Regions from separate parts of the Kribbella sancticallisti genome, predicted to be linked through region 1. Evidence: predicted binding sites of a transcription regulator. Region 1 holds the regulator's gene; each other region holds the start of a gene.

Region 1 (5,837 bases):
GTCACCGGCGAAGAACACGTCGACATCCGGTACGACGACCACCACGTCGCCGTCGGTGTGCGCGTTGCCCAGGTGCAGGAGTTCCACCCGCCGGTCGCCGAGTTCGATCACCTTGGCGACGGCGAAGGTGGTGTCGATCGCCGCCAGTTCGGTCGCGGCCACTGCCGCGATCACCGATTCGGGGATCTCGGGGTAGTCCGGATCGACGCCCGGGGTGGCGCGGTACTTCTGCTGCAGGGCGGGTCCTCGCTCGGCCAGCGCGGCCGCGGCGTGCTCCTGCGCGTAGCTGGTCGCCTCGGCGAAGACGCCGTTGCCGAAGGTGTGGTCGAAGTGGGCGTGCGTGTTCACCACCCAGCGGATCGGGGCGTCGGTGAGCTCCCGGATGTGGGCGAGCAACTCCTCGGCCTGCTCGGTCGAGGCCCGGGTGTCGATCACCAGCGCGCCTTCGCTGCCGACCACCAGCCCGACGTTCAGATCCCATTCCGGGTATCGACGGACCCACACCCGATCGCCCAGCTCAACCCACGCACTCATACCGCGACCCTAACCGGCCGCGCTCACGGTCCGGTCAGCGGGAGATGACGTCGCCGGCGAGGACCTGGTCCCGGGCCACGCCTTCGAGCAGGAGGCCGACGTTCTCGCCGGCGCGGGCCGCGGTGAGCGTCTTGCGGAACGCCTCGACGCCGGTGATCCGGCTGGTCGCGATCGGCAGCCCGGCCCGGGTGATCGTCACCTGGTCGCCGACCTCGGCCATGCCCGCGGTCACCCGGCCGGTGACGACCGTGCCGCGCCCGGTGATCGAGAAGACGTCCTCGACCGTCAGCAGAAACACCCCGACCGGTACGCCGTCCTGCGGTCGGTCCGGCGCGCGATCGGCCCTGTCGTGCGGTCCGTCGGGCCGGCCGTCCTGCGGGCGATCGGGCGAGCCGGCGTGTGCCTGGTTCAGCAACTGCTGCGGATCCATCGGGTTCGGCTCGCGCTTCCAGAACTTCCAGCCCATGGCCCCGACCCTAGCGCCCCGTGCCGGAAGTTCCGTGGCGCTACCGGTGCGCTCATTCGGTGGCCGATTCCGGCAAGCCCTATCCAGCCGTTGGAAAGGCACTTGAAGGCCCGGTGTCCGCCGCCTAGGGTCGCGAGAGCGGTCGGCGATTCATCCGATCTCTGAGGTCAACGACGAAGGGCGGACGGCGTGACGACACGACGGGCACTGGTGGTCCGGGGCGGCTGGGAGGGGCACTTCCCGGTCGAGGCGACCGAGCTGTTCATCCCCTTCCTGCGGGAGAACGACTTCGAGGTCGTGGTCTCCGAGACGACCGAGAGCTACCTCGACCTGGACGGTACGGACCTGGTGCTGCAGTGCATCAGCATGGGTAAGATCACCAACGAGCAGGCCAAGGGCCTGGAGGCCGCGGTCCGCGCCGGGACCGGGCTGGCCGGCTGGCACGGCGGCATCGTCGACTCGTTCCGCAGCAACGCCGACTACAGCTTCATGACCGGCGGACAGTTCGTCTCGCACCCCGGCGGTTTCGTCGACCACCGGATCGAGGTCGTCGCCGACCACCCGATCGTCGAGGGCATCACCCACTTCGACCTGCACACCGAGCAGTACTACGTGCACGCCGACCCGACCAACAACGTGCTCGCGACGACCACGTTCCGGGCTCACCCGGACTTCCCGTGGATCGAGGGCGCGACGATGCCGGCGGTCTGGACCCGCACCTGGGGCGACGGCAAGATCTTCGTCTGTACTCCGGGCCACAGCCTCGCCGACCTGGACGTCCCCGAGGTCCGCACCATCATCGAGCGGGGGCTGCTGTGGGCGACCAAGTGACCAACGACCAAGTCACCAACGACCAGGTGACGAAGATCGGCATCGTCGGCACCGGCGTCATCAGCGGCACCTACCTGGAACACCTCGGCAAGCTCCCCGGCGTCAACGTGGTCGCCGTCGCGGACCTCGACATCAGCCGGGCCCAGGCGATCGCCGACCAGCACCAGGGGATCCGCGCGCTGTCCTCCGACGACTTGCTGGCCGATCCCGAGGTCGACATCGTCCTCAACCTGACCATCCCGGCAGCGCACGCCCCGGTCCACCAGGCCGCGCTGCAGGCCGGCAAGCACGTGTACGGCGAGAAGCCGCTCGCCGTCGATCGCGCCGAGGCGGAACCGCTCCTGAAACTCGCGGCCGCCAACAACCTGCGGATCGGCTGCGCTCCCGACACCGTGCTCGGCACCGGAACCCAGACCGCACGAGTCGCCCTGGACCGCGGCGACATCGGCGTACCGACTGCTGCGATGGCTGCCTTCGTCACTCCCGGGCACGAGTTGTGGCACCCGGCTCCGGAGTTCTACTACCAGCCCGGAGGCGGCCCACTCCTCGACATGGGCCCGTACTACGTGACGAGCCTGGTGACCCTCCTGGGACCCGTACGCCGAGTCACCGGGCGAGCGGGTCGCTCCCAGGACCAGCGGAAGATCCACTCCGGCCCACGAGCGGGCGAGACCTTCCCGGTCGAGGTCCCCACTCACGTGACCGGAGTGCTCGAGCATGAGTCGGGTGCACTGACGACTGTGCTGATGAGCTTCGACGTCTGGGCGGGCCGGCTCCCGCGGATCGAGATCTACGGCACCGAGGGCAGCCTGTCCGTCCCGGATCCGAACAACTTCGACGGCAAGGTGGAGATCGCCACCGCGACCAACCGCGACTGGACGGAACTCCCGGTAGCCGGTGGGTACGCCGGAGCGGGCCGCGGCGTGGGTGTCGCCGACATGGCTCGCGCGATCCGTACCGGAGAACCGCACCGCGCCGACGGAGCGCTCGCGTACCACGTGCTCGACGTACTGGAGTCCCTGCTCGAAGCGGCGGCTCATGACCAGCCGGTGGACGTGGCGAGCACGGTAGACCGCCCGGCCGCCGTACCGTTGGGGGCGTCGCCCGAACTCCCCTGACCGGGGCGGTGCGGTGGGGCCGGAATCGACGCTGAGAGCCGTACCACGCCGTTACGCGTCGGTAGGTCCTACCCAGGCTCGGTAGACTGGCACTCGAAACTCGGGAGTGCCAACCCGTCGACGTGGGAGAGAGGGTGGTGTGCGTGCTGGACGAACGCAAACTGGACGTGCTCCGGGCCATCGTCGAGGACTACGTCGCGACCCATGAGCCGGTGGGCTCGAAGACGCTGGTCGACCGGCACAACCTGGGCGTCTCCCCGGCGACGGTGCGCAACGACATGGCCGCGCTGGAGGAGGAGGGGTACATCACCCAGCCGCACACCAGCGCGGGCCGGATCCCGACCGACGCGGGGTACCGGCTGTTCGTTGACAAACTGAGCACGGTGAAGACGCTGTCACCGGCCGAGAAGAAGGCGATCTCCTCCTTCCTGGCCGGCGCGGTCGACCTGGACGACGTCGTACGGCGTACCGTCCGGCTGCTCGCGCAGATCACCCGGCAGGTCGCGATCGTGCAGTACCCGACGCTGACCAGGTCGAGCGTGCGGCACGTCGAGGTGGTCACGATGACGCCGCGGCGGCTGCTGCTGGTCCTGATCACCAGCGCGGGCCGGGTCGAGCAGCGGATCGTGGAGACCCACAACGACGTCGACGAGCACCTGATCGCCGACCTGCGGTCCCGGCTGAACACCGCGCTCACCGGGCAGCGGCTGACCGACGCGGCGACCGCGCTGGCCAGCGTCACCGAGACCTTCGCGCCGTCCGACCGGCCGCTGGTGGCCGCGATCGTGACGACGCTGCTGGAGGCTTTCACCGACGAGGGCGAGCAGCGGATCGCGGTCGGCGGCGCCGCCAACCTGACCCGCTACGGCGACGACTTCGAGCGCAACGTGAAGCCGGTGCTGGAGGCGCTCGAGGAGCACGTGATCCTGCTCAAACTGCTCGGCGAGGCGACGCATCCGCAGACCCTGACGGTCCGGATCGGGCACGAGAACCCGTACGAGGGACTGGCCACCACCTCGGTGGTCGCGACCGGGTACGGGTCGAAGTCGGAGGCGCTGGCCACCCTCGGCATCGTCGGCCCGACCCACATGGACTATCCGAGCACGATGGGCGCGGTCCGCGCCGTCGCGCGTTACGTCAGCCAGATCCTGGCCGACTCATGACGACTACCACCGACATTTGGTCTGGAGTATGAGCACCGATTACTACGCCGTCCTGGGCGTCAGCCGAGACGCCTCACCGGACGAGATCAAGAAGGCCTACCGCAAGCTCGCCCGCCAGTACCACCCCGACGTCAACGACTCCGAGGACGCGCACCACAAGTTCCAGGAGATCGGCCGCGCGTTCCAGGTACTGAGCGACCCGCAGAAGCGGCAGATGCACGATCTCGGCGGCGACCCCTTCGCCACCGCCCCCGGCGGCGCGGGCGCGGGCTTCGGCCAGGCGTTCACGTTCACCGACATCATGGACGCCTTCTTCGGTCAGACCGGCGGCGCCACCCGCGGGCCGCGGCCCCGGACCCGGCGCGGCCAGGACGCCCTGATCCCGCTGCGGATCGACCTCGCCGAGGCGGCCTTCGGGACCACCCGCGAGCTGAAGGTCGACACCGCGGTGGTCTGCCCGACCTGTACCGGATCGGGCGCGGCGGCCGGCTCCGAGCCGGTCACCTGCGAGATCTGCCACGGTCGCGGCGAGGTCACCCACACCCAGCGGTCGTTCCTCGGTGAGGTCCGGACGATGCGGCCGTGCCCGAACTGCCGCGGCTTCGGCACCACCATCCCGAACCCGTGCGTCGAGTGCGCCGGCGACGGCCGGGTCCGCTCCCGCCGCACCGTCACCGTCAAGATCCCCGGCGGCGTCGACAGCGGCACCCGGGTGCAGTTGTCCGGCCAGGGCGAGGTCGGCCCCGGCGGCGGCCCGGCCGGCGACCTGTACGTCGAGATCGAGGTCGAGCCGCACGAGATCTTCACCCGCAGCGGCGACGACCTGCACTGCACGGTGACGCTGCCGATGACGGCGGCCGCGCTCGGTACCACGATCGACCTGCCGACCCTCGAGGGCGAGACCACGCCGCTGGAGATCCGGCCGGGCACGCAGTCCGGTACGGCGATGACGCTCACCGCGCGGGGTGTGCCGCGGCTGCGGCACGCGGGTCGCGGTGACCTGATCGTGCAGGTGATCGTCGAGACCCCGACCAAGCTCGACGACTCCCAGTCCGCACTGCTGCGGCAACTCGCCGCGGCGCGTGGCGAGGAGCGTCCGCAGGGCCAGGTCCAGGCGGCGCACAAGGGTGTGTTCGGGCGCTTGCGCGACGCCTTCGGTGCGCATTGAGAACGACCTAGGCTGCCGGGCGATGGGACTCGCGGTCTTTCACCTGCCTGACCTCGACGGGCCGGAACTGGTGCTCGACGGCGCCGAGGGACGCCACGCCGCCGTCGTCCGCCGGATCGGTCCGGGCGAGCGGATCCGCCTGACCGACGGGCGCGGGTCCTTCGCCGAAGGCCCGGTCACGGCTGCTTCGAAGGCGGGACTGACGGTCGCGGTCGACCACCGCGGGCAGGTCGATCAGCCGAGCCCGCGGCTGATCGTCGTGCAGGCGTTGCCGAAGGGGGAGCGGGCCGAACTCGCGGTCGAGATGCTGACCGAGGTCGGTGTCGACCTGGTGGTCCCGTGGAACGCGGAGCGAAGCCAGTTCCGCGCCAACCCGGAGCGGGTGGCGAAGACGCTGACGAAGTGGCAGGCCTGGGCCTTCGAGGCCAGCAAGCAGTCGCGCCGGTCCTGGTTCTGCGAGGTCGCGCCGATCGCCTCGACCGCTGAGGTGAGCAAGCTCCTCGCGGATGCCGCCCTCGCCGTCGTCCTGCACGAGGAGGCGACGGTCCCGCTCGCCT
Region 2 (5,837 bases), on a different contig from region 1:
CAGACCCGGCGATCTCGGCTGCCCGACGATCGGCCAGGTACTCCGCTCGTTGGCTGCTCCGAAGATCCACCTTGTTCAGTAGCCAGGCGTACCCGCGTACGGCGTTGCCCAGGGTCACATCAAGCAGCTTGCCGACGAGGCTCACTGAGGTGTCGCCATCCCTGGCATAGATGAGGTCCTGCCGGTACTGGTCGTACGGCTCCTCGCTGAAGGTCGCCTGCAACTCGCAAAGCACTGAGTCGGCTGTTCCGACTACCCAGCCGTGCCGGGCGTCGCCGTTCTTGCCGTGTCCGAGCTCGTGGGCGAGGATCGCGACTCGCTCCTGCGGCCTGAGGCTCTCCCAAAGCGGCAGGCCGAGACCGAGGACAGGCTGGAAGCGCCAGCCGACCCGGGCGAAGAAGACGTTCGGGATGGCGTTCACGGCGACAGCCACGATCGGCTTGGTGCCGATGGCGGCAGCGATCTCGTCCAGCAGGGCGAACAGCGTCGGGGCCTGGGCCCGCTCGACGATGTGCGCGTCGGAAGACAGGTGGTATGCACGCGGCCGGAGCAGGACGGCCACGCCGAAGGGGATCAGCGAGAGGAGGATGCTCAACCAGAGCGGCCGGTAGAAGACCACCAGGGCGATGCCGGCGAGCAGGCTCAGCACGGGAACCAGGAGAACCACTGCGGACATCAGGTACGCGCCGATCCGCGCTGCGTCCCAGCCTGGTCGGTGGGTCGCGCCGTGCTCCAGTTCGCGGTACAGGGTGTCGGCCAGCTTGTGTTCCAGGCGCTGACGCCAGGCCGGCAGCGGTTGATCATCGGTACCGGTGGGATGCACGTTCCAGTCGCACTTGTCGCACCAGATCACGTACCGGCGGTCGACTCGAATCTGGTGGGCGCACTGCGGGCAGTTGCTGATGCCCTGTTCGGTCTGCACTGCGGCAACCTAGTGGGCACCGCAGCGTCTGTCGACGTCGGCACGGCAGCAAGTGAGAGGGCCGGTGGCCTATCTGGTGGCTCTGTCAGCTTGCTGCCGTGCGTCCGGCCGTCACGCCGCCGGCGGCTTGTCGTCGTAGATGCGGGCGGCGATGTCGGACTCGGGGGTGGGCTGCTGCGCCTGCTGGTTGGGCTGCTGGACCGACTGCCAGACAGCCTTGCCGTCGGCTTCCGGCATCACGATCCAGGCGACCACGTAGCCGAGCAGCGCGCCGCCGCCGGTGATCAGGGTCAGGCCCACGATGGCCAGCCGGACCAGGGTCGCGTCGATGTTGAAGTACTCGGCGAGGCCGCCGGACACACCGGACAGCATTCGCTGGTCGCGGGACCGGCGGAGGGTCTTGCCGGACAGGTTCGAGAAAGGTGCGGTGGAGTTCGTCATGTCCACAACTCTGCCGCCGGAGACCCCTTCTCCACATCGGGATCGGTACCGACCGGACCCTGGTCCCACCCCTGACCCCGGTCAGCCGCCCCCGCCGCCGCCCCTGACGACTTTCGTCAGCTTTTGTCGGTGCCGGGTCCTACCGTCGGGGGATGGATGCTGCGGCGGTGCGGAAGCTGATGCTCGGGCTGCCCGGGGTCGAGGAGCGTGAGGGCTGGGCCGGTCAACCCGCGTACAGGGTGCGGAAGAAGGGCTTCGCCTATCTCTCGGAGGACGAGACCTCGGTGATGTTCAAGGCGTTGCGGGAGGAGCAGGAGGCGATGGTCGCGGAGGACCCCGAGGTCTACTCCGCGTGGTGGTCCGCGGGCCGCTTCGGCTGGCTGGGGGTGGAACTGGCGACCGCCGACGAGGACGAACTCCGCGAGCTGCTGATCGAGGCCTGGCGCCTGACCGCCCCCAAGTACCTGGTGGCCCAGTTGGACCAGAACGCCTAGACCCTGCCACCGCCTGCGGCGTGCTCGGCTCAGCCGGTGGTCAGGGCCGCTGTGCGGGCCGATTCCGGTAGGCGCTCGGGGTGCTGCCGACCTCGCGGCGGAAGACCGACCGGAAGCTCGCGGCGCTGCCGAAGCCGGTGGCGGTCGCGATCCGTTCGACCGACCAGTCCGAGGTCTCCAGCAGCCGGCGGGCGCTGAGGACGCGCTGCAGGACCACCCAGCGCATCGGTGGCAGGCCGGTCTCGGTCTCGAAGTGCCGGATGAACGTCCGGCGCGGCAGGTTCGCGTTCTCGGCCATCAGTCGCACCGTGATCGGCTCCGCGATGTTCTCCATCACCCACGCCCGGGTGGCGGACAGGTCCGACCGCGGCGGAGTCAGTACGTCGACGTACTGGCGTTCCTCGCCGCCGCGGGCCGGGGCGGCGACGACGCCCTTGCCCGCCTCGTACGCCGCGGCGGCGCCGAGGTCGGACCTGATCACGTGCAGGCAGGCGTCGATGGCGGCCCCTCCTCCCGCGGAGGTGAGGATCTTGCCGTCCTCGACGAACAGCCGGTTCTCGACGACGTTCACCTGCGGATGCAGTTCCCGCAGCAGGCCCAGGTACTGCCAGTGGGTGGTCGCGTCCCGCCCGGTGAGGATTCCGGCGGCCGCCAGGGCGAACGTGCCGGTGCAGATGGCGACCAGCCGGGCGCCGCGGTCGGCGCTCAGCCGGAGCGCGTCCGTGTACTCAGCCGGCAGCGGGATCTCCGGGTCGTCGAATCCCGGGACGACCACGATGTCGGCGTCCGCCAGCGCCGCCAGTGGGTGGGTGGCGGTGATCCCGGCGGCCAGGCCGGTCGTCTCGGAACAGACGATGACCCGGTAGCCACCCGCGCTGCCCAGGATGTGTGCGGGAATGCTGAAGTCGAGGGCGATCACCCCGGGCATCACCAGGATCGCCACCGTGAGTTCCGCGCTGGGCTGGGGCAAGGGCTCTCCTCGAGTCCGCAGGCACGACCACCCGCTCGGCCGAGTTTATCGGCCGGGGGGCTGGCACGAACCGCGCACACTTTGGCACCGCCACGGCTGGTGGGGGCCCTGAACGGCTCCTACCTTCGTCGCATGACTATCGAGCAGATTTCACAGGTGGAGAGCTTCGGGGTCCCGTGGGAGGAGTCGTACGGGTACGTGCAGGCGGTCCGGCGCGGGGACACGATCTATCTCTCCGGTCAGTTGGCGAACCGGGGGAGCGAACTGGTCGCGCCGGCACCGGTCGACGAGAACGGCGTCGCGACGGATTTCTCGGCCATGGGCGAGCAGATGCGCCAGACCTATGTCAACGCCGGGGAACTGCTTCGGCGCTTCGGTGCCTCCCTCGACGACGTGGTCGAGGAAGTGATCTACGTTCTCGACATTCCGGCGGCCTTCGAGGTGGCTGGACCGGTCCGCAAGGCTGCCTACGGTCGTGAAGACCCGCAGGTCGCCAGCACCCTCGTCGGCATCACCCGGCTGGCCTTCCCGGAACAGCTCGTCGAGATCAAGTTCGTCGCTCGGGTCTAGCGGGAGAGCGACTTGCCGACCAGCACCCACTGCGGCGAAGTACGGCTGATCTCCTTGAAGCCGGCGTCCAGATAGACCGACAGCGGGCCGCGGTAGAGGTCGGCCGAGGGGACCTTGCCCGCGGCGGCGACGTCCACCGCGCAGGCCTCCAGGCGGGTGACGCCCTGGGTGCGGGCGAAGTCGATCGCGCCAAGCAGCAGCTCCCCGGCGACCCCCTGGCGCCGATGACCGACCGGTACTACGAAGCAGGTGACCACCCAGGCGTCGGGATCACCGCCACGCCAGTTCGGGGAGGCGACCACCCGGGGGTAGTCCGAGCGGGGAGCCACCGCGCACCAGCCGACCGCAGTACCGGCTTCGTCGGTGGCCAGGACGCCGGGCGGGAGGTCGGAGCGGACCTGGGAGCGCAAGGACGCGCGGTGGGAGGCGGGGGAGCTATCGGACCACTGCTTGCCGCGGAGGCGGAAGTACTGGCAGAAGCAGCGGGAGGGATCGCCGCGCTCGCCCATCACCGCCCTGACCTCGTCCCACCGGTCGGCCGTGGCCGGGCGCACTTCCAGAGCCATCGCAGCACAGTACTGCGGGCTGGGCCCGGCTTGCACTCGCTTGGGTCGAGTGCTAATACTTGGTTAGCACTCACCGGGCGAGAGTGATAATTGCTCCCGCCCGGAAGTGTGACCATAGACGGCCTCGATGAGGTACCGGAGGCGTGGCGGGACGTGACCGCCGCACCGAAAGTACCGTCCGTCGCGGGCATCCGGCCGGCTGAACCAAAAACTCGACGCGGGAGGACTCGCGGAGAATGCCCAAGCTGATTTCTTTTAATGAAGAGGCGCGCCGCGGCCTCGAGCGGGGTATGAACACCCTCGCCGACGCCGTGAAGGTGACGCTCGGCCCCAAGGGCCGCAACGTCGTGCTGGAGAAGAAGTGGGGCGCCCCCACGATCACCAACGACGGTGTCTCCATCGCCAAGGAGATCGAGCTCGAGGACCCGTACGAGAAGATCGGGGCCGAGCTCGTCAAGGAAGTTGCCAAGAAGACGGATGACGTCGCCGGCGACGGCACCACCACGGCGACCGTGCTGGCCCAGGCGCTGGTGCGCGAGGGTCTGCGCAACGTCGCCGCGGGCGCCAACCCGATGGGCCTGAAGAAGGGCATCGAGAAGGCGGTCGAGGCCGTCAGCGAGCAGCTGCTGGCCCAGGCGAAGGACGTCGAGACCCGGGAGCAGATCGCTTCCACCGCCTCGATCTCCGCCGCTGACACCCAGGTCGGCCAGATCATCGCCGAGGCGATGGACAAGGTCGGCAAGGAAGGTGTCATCACCGTCGAGGAGAGCAACACCTTCGGTCTCGAGCTCGAGCTCACCGAGGGCATGCGCTTCGACAAGGGCTACATCTCGCCGTACTTCGTGACCGACACCGAGCGGATGGAAGCGGTCCTCGAAGACCCGTACATCCTCGTGGTGAACAGCAAGATCTCGAGCATCAAGGACCTCGTCCCGGTGCTGGAGAAGGTCATGCAGACCGGCAAGCCGCTGGCCATCATCGCCGAGGACCTCGAGGGTGAGGCGCTGGCGACCCTGGTCGTGAACAAGATCAAGGGCACCTTCAAGACCGTCGCCGTCAAGGCGCCGGGCTTCGGTGACCGCCGCAAGGCCATGCTCGTCGACATCGCCGTCCTGACCGGCGGTGAGGTCATCTCCGAGGAGGTCGGCCTCAAGCTCGACACGGTGGACCTGGAGCTGCTCGGCCAGGCCCGCAAGATCGTCGTCACCAAGGACGAGACGACCATCGTCGAGGGTTCGGGCGACGCCGACCAGATCTCCGGCCGGGTGAACCAGATCCGCGCCGAGATCGAGAAGTCGGACTCCGACTACGACCGCGAGAAGCTGCAGGAGCGGCTGGCCAAGCTGGCCGGTGGCGTTGCGGTGATCAAGGTCGGCGCGGCCACCGAGGTCGAGCTGAAGGAGCGCAAGCACCGCATCGAGGACGCCGTTCGCAACGCGAAGGCGGCCGTCGAGGAGGGTATCGTCGCCGGCGGCGGCGTGGCCCTGCTGCAGGCCAGCGTGGTGGCGTTCGAGAAGCTGGAGCTCGAGGGTGACGAGGCCACCGGTGCCGCCATCGTGCGGTCCGCGGTCGAGGCGCCGTTGAAGCAGATCGCCGTGAACGCCGGCCTCGAGGGTGGCGTCGTGGTGGAGAAGGTCCGCAACCTCGAGCCGGGCTGGGGCCTCAACGCCGCCACCGGCGAGTACGTCGACCTGATCGCCACCGGCATCATCGACCCCGCCAAGGTGACCCGGTCGGCGCTGCAGAACGCGGCTTCGATCGCGGCGCTGTTCCTCACCACCGAGGCAGTCATCGCCGACAAGCCGGAGAAGGCCTCGGCCGCTCCGGGTGGCGCGCCCGACATGGGCGGCATGGACTTCTGATCTCGTAGAAGT
Region 3 (5,837 bases), on a different contig from region 1:
CGGCTCGGTCGTCGGCGGCGTGGTCACCGGCGGATCCGTCGGCGTCGGCTCGGTGGTCGGCGGCTCGGACGGCTGGTCCGTCGGATCCGAGGTCGGCACCTCCACCGGCTTCTCGTCGACCGGCTCCTCCTCGGCCGGCGGATTGGCCGGCACCTCCACCTTGGTCGGCGCCTCGACCACCGGCGGGCGGGCCAGCGGCGGCTGGAGCACTGTGTCCACGTCGGCCGGCGGGATGCCGGGCGCCGCGAGACGCTGCTCCTCGCGCTTCTCGTCGGCCGCCTTGGCCTCTTCCTGCTTCTCCTTGTAGTCCTTCGCGACCTTGACGATCTTGGTCTTGTCGACCACCGGCAGCCCGTCGAGCTGCTCCAGCGGCGAACTGGTCTCCGGCCGGACCGCGTCGACGACCTTCTTGATCACCTCTTCGTACGGCGACAGCGGGTCGCCGGTGACCGCCGCGGCCACCCCGGAGACCGACAACGCGGCCACCGCGGCGATGCCCAGGGCCACACCCCGGGCGGCCATCTTGCGCGCGAACGGATCCATCGCCGGGTTCATCGCGGCACACCGTGCCAGGAAGCTCTCCGGATCGTCGATCGTCTCCACCGGGAGCTCGTCCTCGACCTCCACCGCCAGCCGCAGATCGGCCAGCAGCTTCAGGGCCGGGTCGTGCTCACCCGCCGACCAGGCGGATTCCCCACCGGCTGCGAGCAGGTCGAGCAGCGCGTCATCGGCCTCTATCGCTTCTAGATCAAAACGGTCAGCCATGTCGCCCCTCCCCTGCCCCTCGTTCCGACTTTGCCTCATGCCCCACAAACCCCCTGAGCGTGTTCAACGCCCGATGCTGTGCGACCCTCACCGCCCCCGGTGTCATCCCCAGTGCCCGGCCGGTCTCCTCGGCTGACATCCCCGCTACCACCCGGAGCCGCAGGATCTCCCGCAACTTCTCCGGCAATCTGTCCAGCAGTCCCATGATGTGCTGGACCTCTGAATGTCTGACCGCGTGCTCCTCCGGCGTCGGCGACTCGTCCGCCCCGTCCGGAAGATCCGGTGTCGACAAGTCCGCGACCGCGAACGCGCGCTGCGCATCGGCGACTTTACGCGCCGCGATGCCGTACACGAAGGCCTCGAACGGCCTTCCCTCGTCCCGGTAGCGGTTCAGCGCCCCGAAGACGGCGACACAGACTTCCTGCGAGACGTCGTCGACCATGTCGGCGCCGCCCGGGTAAGTCCACAGCCTCGAGCGCACGTAGCGGTGGGCGACGGCCCGCACCCTGGTGAGCAGGTCGTTCAGAGCTACGCCGTCACCGGCCGCCGCCGAAGCGGCGAGGTCACGGAGCTCGACCCGATCATGGGTGTGCGGTACATGGACCTCGGTCACCCCTCGCCCCCCTCGTTGCGGACCGGTCAGCCTGCAAGATAGTACGGCGCTCAACCCTCGTTGCCTAGTGGCAATAGGTGATCTCGGAGCTTTTTTCACTACGAACAGTGATCGGTACCGCGGCCACCCTCAGGCCGCACCCGGGTGGGACGAGAAACCGCCCGGCTGGTCCGAAGACCGGCCGGGCGGTTGGTGGTGCGAAGAGCGAGGAGATCAGTGGCCGTGACCGTGGCCGTGACCGGCCGCGGCGGGCTCCTCTTCCTCGGGCTTGTCGACGACCAGGGTCTCCGTGGTGAGGAGCAGGGCCGCGATCGAGCCGGCGTTCGCCAGCGCGGAGCGCGTCACCTTGACCGGGTCGAGGACGCCCTGCGCGAGCAGGTCGCCGTACTCGCCGGTGGCGGCGTTGAAGCCGCTGCCGACCTCGAGCTCGGCCACCTTGGCGGTGACGACGTAGCCCTCGTAGCCGCCGTTCTCGGCGATCCAGCGCAGCGGCTCGACGATCGCCTTCCTGACGATCCGGACACCGGCGAGCTCGTCACCCTCCAGGTCCAGGCCGTTCTCCAGCACCGCGGCGGCGTGGACGAGAGCGGAGCCGCCACCGGCGACGATGCCCTCCTCGATCGCCGCACGGGTCGCCGAGACGGCGTCCTCGATGCGGTGCTTCTTCTCCTTCAGCTCGACCTCGGTGGCCGCGCCGACCTTGATCACGCAGACGCCACCGGCCAGCTTGGCCAGCCGCTCCTGCAGCTTCTCGCGGTCCCAGTCGGAGTCGGTCCGCTCGATCTCGGCCTTGATCTGGTTGACCCGGGCGTCGATCTCGTCGGACTTGCCGGCACCCTCGACGACCGTGGTGTTGTCCTTGCTGACCACGATCCGGCGGGCGGTGCCGAGCACCTCGAGCCCGACCTGGTCCAGCTTGAGGCCGACCTCGGGGGCGATGACCTGCGCACCGGTCAGCGAGGCCAGGTCCTCGAGCATCGCCTTGCGACGGTCGCCGAAGCCCGGCGCCTTGACGGCGACCGAGGTGAAGTTGCCGCGGATCTTGTTGACCACCAGGGTCGACAGGGCCTCGCCCTCGACGTCCTCGGCGATGATCAGCAGCGCCTTGCCGGACTGCACGACCTTCTCCAGCAGCGGCAGCAGGTCCGCGACCGCGGAGATCTTGCCCTGGTGGATGAGGATGTACGGGTCGTCCAGCACCGCTTCGCCGGCCTCGGCGTCGGTGATGAAGTAGGGCGAGATGAAGCCCTTGTCGAACTGCATGCCCTCGGTGAAGTCCAGCTCGGTGCCGAAGGTGTTCGACTCCTCGACGGTGATGACGCCGTCCTTGCCGACCTTGTCGAAGGCCTCCGCGATCAGCGCGCCGATCTCGGCGTCGCGGGCGGAGATGGTGGCGACGTGGGCCATGTCGCCCTTGTCGTCGACCGGGCGGGCGGTCTCGATCAGCTTCGCCGAGACGGCCTCGACGGCGGCCTCGATGCCCTTCTTCAGGCCCATCGGGTTGACGCCGGCCGCAACGGCCCGCAGGCCCTCGTGCACCAGCGCCTGCGCCAGCACGGTCGCGGTCGTCGTACCGTCACCGGCGATGTCGTTGGTCTTGGTGGCAACTTCCTTGGTCAGCTGCGCACCCAGGTTCTCGAACGGGTCGTCCAGCTCGACCTCACGGGCGACGGTGACACCGTCGTTGGTGATGGTCGGTGCGCCCCACTTCTTGTCCAGCACGACGTAGCGGCCCTTCGGCCCCAGCGTCACCTTCACCGTGTTCGCGAGCTTGTCGACGCCGCGCTCCAGCGCGCGCCGCGCGTTCTCGTCGAACTCGAGGATCTTCGGCATGGAAAACTAGTCCCTCTCTGAGTTTCTGCGTGGGTGCTCGCGGCCGCCCGAACCGACTCCGCTCCGGAGCCAGGTACCGGCGCCGGAGCGGTGTCAGTCAGGACGAACGAGCGATCGTCACTTGGTGACGACTGCGAGGATGTCGCGGGCGCCCAGGATCAGGTAGTCCTGGCCGTCGTACTTGACCTCGGTGCCGCCGTACTTGGAGTAGATGACCTTGTCGCCGACGCTAACGTCCAGCGGGACACGGTTGCCGTTGTCGTCGATGCGGCCGGGGCCGACGGCGAGGATCTCGCCCTCCTGCGGCTTCTCCTTGGCGGTGTCCGGGATGACCAGGCCGGACTTCGTGGTCTGCTCGGCTTCGAGCGGCGCAACGAGGATGCGGTCCTCGAGCGGCTTGATCGTGACCGACACTTGCTGACCTCCACGGTCGAGTTCTTGGTGTGTTCTGGGGTGCTGCGAGCGGCCGTTCACCTCTGCCGTCGCGGGGATCAGAGGCCGGGCCGCTGGCACCCTCCAGTGGAGAGTGCCAACACCGAATCTAGGCCGCGATTAGCACTCGGTCAACTCGAGTGCCAGAATCTCGCCCCCGGCGAACGTCCGCACCCGTAGTGATCTCGCCGCTGCTTTCCGCCACCGAGCTCTGGGCGAAAGGCAGGCGGGCGTGCGACCGTCTTGTCTGAAGGCATCCCGGCCGCCCCGGGATCGACCGCCCCGAGGAGACACCATGGCCCTCCGCATCCCGTCCCTGAGGAGTTTGCCGAAGCTCACTTCGCGCAAGACCGCCGTCATCGTCGTGATCCTGCTCAGCCCGATCGCGGTCGCCGGTCTGGCGGCGAAGGGGCAGGACCAGCCGGCTTCGGGCGGGGCGCCCGCGCCGGGCGGCGGTGCGCCCGCAGTACAGGTGCAGCCGGCTGAGGATGCCGCGGCGAGCGACGTGCGGACGGAGGCTGAGGTGCAGGCGGAGGCTGAGGCACAGGCGGCGGCCGCGCTGGTCCAGTGCCGGACGGCTCGGCTGATACCGGTCGGCAGGACCGGGTGGGGCGTGCCGATGCCGTCGGTCTGGCAAAGCACCAGTACCAACTGCAACCTCATGTACGGCGACAACCCGAACCGGGGCTCCGCGCGCTCGGGCGACCCCGATACCGCGATCCGGACTCTGCAGCGCAACCTGAACTACTGCTACGGCTACCGCCTCACAGTGGACGGCGTGTACGGCAGCAACACCCGTGCAGTGGTCAAGGCCGTCCAGAAGCGGCACAAGCTCACAGCAGACGGCATCTACGGTCCCAAGACCCGCTCGGCGATTAACTGGCGGCTGTTCTCCTCCAAGACGAACACCTGGAGCAAGGCCTGCTCCAGCCCGCTGTAGCTCGCCGGGCAGACTTGGGCGGGTGGACCCCTCGTCGATCACCTCACTGCTCACCGCACCCGGGTCCGCAGTACTGGCTGAGGCCTGTGCGGAGTTCACCCCCGGCGGCGAGTTGAGGCTGGTCGAGCAACTCCGACGCCGGTACGACGCTGCGGTGGTGACCGCCGCGGTCACGCAGGCTTCGCTGCGGCACCGGGCTGTGGCCAAGTTCGGGGCGGCCGATGCCGCGCGGATGTACTTCACCCCGGACGGGCTTGAGCAGGCCACTCGGACAGCAGTCGGCGTGCACAGAGCCACCCGCATCGCTCAGACGCTCCCCGGCACCACCGTGGTCGATCTGGGCTGCGGGATCGGTGGCGACCTGATCAGCTCGGCTCGGGCCGGACTGCGGGTCACGGGGGTCGAGCGGGATCCCGCCACGGCTGCTGCGGCTCGGGCCAACCTTGCGGCTCTGGGACTCCCCGGGGAGGTGCTGGTCGGAGACGCCGAGGCGCAGGACGTCACGCAGTACGAGGTGGTGTTCGCGGATCCGGCGCGACGGGCGGACGGCAAGCGGGTGTTCGACCACAACGCCTACTCCCCGCCGTGGTCCTTCATCACCGAACTGCTGTCAGGTACTGCGTGCGTCAAGGTCGCCCCGGGCATCCCGCACGAGGCCGTACCGGACGGGGTCGAGGCGGAGTGGGTGAGCGACGCCGGTGAGGTCAAGGAGGCCGCACTGTGGTCCCGCAAGCTCTACGCCGGTACTACACGCCGCGCGACCCTGCTGCCGAGTGGAGCCACTGTCACCTCGGCACCCGAGGCCGATAGCGGCCCAGTCGGGCAGTACATCTACGAACCGGACGGGGCCGTCGTAAGAGCCGGCTTGGTCACCGCGGTCGCCGCAGCGGTAGACGGCTGGCTCCTGGACCCACGCATCGCCTATGTGACCTCAGACGACCTTGTACCGACCCCGCTGGCATCCGCCTACCAGGTGGTCGAAGAACTGCCCTACAAGGAGAAAGCCCTGCGTTCTTGGGTGCGCAAAGAGGGCATCGGCACCCTCGAGATCAAGAAACGCGGCGTCGACTTCGACCCCGCAGTCCTCCGCAAGAAGCTGTCCCTCAAGGGTTCGGCGAGCGCCACCCTCATCGTCACGAGGATCGGCCGCGACGCCGTCGCCTACTCCTGCCACCGAGTTGCGCCAACAGGGCATTCGAACATATGATCGACCCCATGAGCGGGCTCCTGACCGGCTTGCCGACGGACGAGGTG

What was found. The regulator HrcA, encoded in region 1, represses chaperone genes, less so after heat shock. The targets are predictions, from matches to a motif close to TTGGCACTCGNNNNNNNCGAGTGCCAA.
Region 2: a site for HrcA is predicted at 3,993-4,019, ahead of groL (chaperonin GroEL). Genes of this name have one in related genera too.
Region 3: a site for HrcA is predicted at 3,764-3,790, ahead of groES (co-chaperone GroES). Genes of this name have one in related genera too.

What each region holds. Positions count from the first base shown of each region.
Region 1 covers NZ_BAAAOS010000048.1:98,353-104,189, reverse strand. Annotated here, with positions in the region: gene ABD255_RS29870 (MBL fold metallo-hydrolase) at 1-534, opposite strand, end outside; gene ABD255_RS29865 (EF-Tu/IF-2/RF-3 family GTPase) at 569-1,000, opposite strand; gene ABD255_RS29860 (ThuA domain-containing protein) at 1,190-1,831, shown strand; gene ABD255_RS29855 (Gfo/Idh/MocA family protein) at 1,828-2,949, shown strand; gene hrcA (heat-inducible transcriptional repressor HrcA) at 3,093-4,112, shown strand; gene dnaJ (molecular chaperone DnaJ) at 4,141-5,280, shown strand; gene ABD255_RS29840 (16S rRNA (uracil(1498)-N(3))-methyltransferase) at 5,303-5,837, shown strand, end outside.
Region 2 covers NZ_BAAAOS010000056.1:368,499-374,335, forward strand. Annotated here, with positions in the region: gene ABD255_RS36600 (M48 family metalloprotease) at 1-922, opposite strand, end outside; gene ABD255_RS36605 (PspC domain-containing protein) at 1,034-1,363, opposite strand; gene ABD255_RS36610 (MmcQ/YjbR family DNA-binding protein) at 1,516-1,857, shown strand; gene ABD255_RS36615 (GlxA family transcriptional regulator) at 1,898-2,827, opposite strand; gene ABD255_RS36620 (Rid family hydrolase) at 2,960-3,397, shown strand; gene ABD255_RS36625 (GNAT family N-acetyltransferase) at 3,394-3,963, opposite strand; gene groL (chaperonin GroEL) at 4,200-5,825, shown strand.
Region 3 covers NZ_BAAAOS010000056.1:324,774-330,610, reverse strand. Annotated here, with positions in the region: gene ABD255_RS36440 (hypothetical protein) at 1-765, opposite strand, end outside; gene shbA (RNA polymerase sigma factor ShbA) at 758-1,378, opposite strand; gene groL (chaperonin GroEL) at 1,592-3,211, opposite strand; gene groES (co-chaperone GroES) at 3,329-3,625, opposite strand; gene ABD255_RS36420 (peptidoglycan-binding domain-containing protein) at 3,939-4,583, shown strand; gene ABD255_RS36415 (class I SAM-dependent methyltransferase) at 4,606-5,790, shown strand.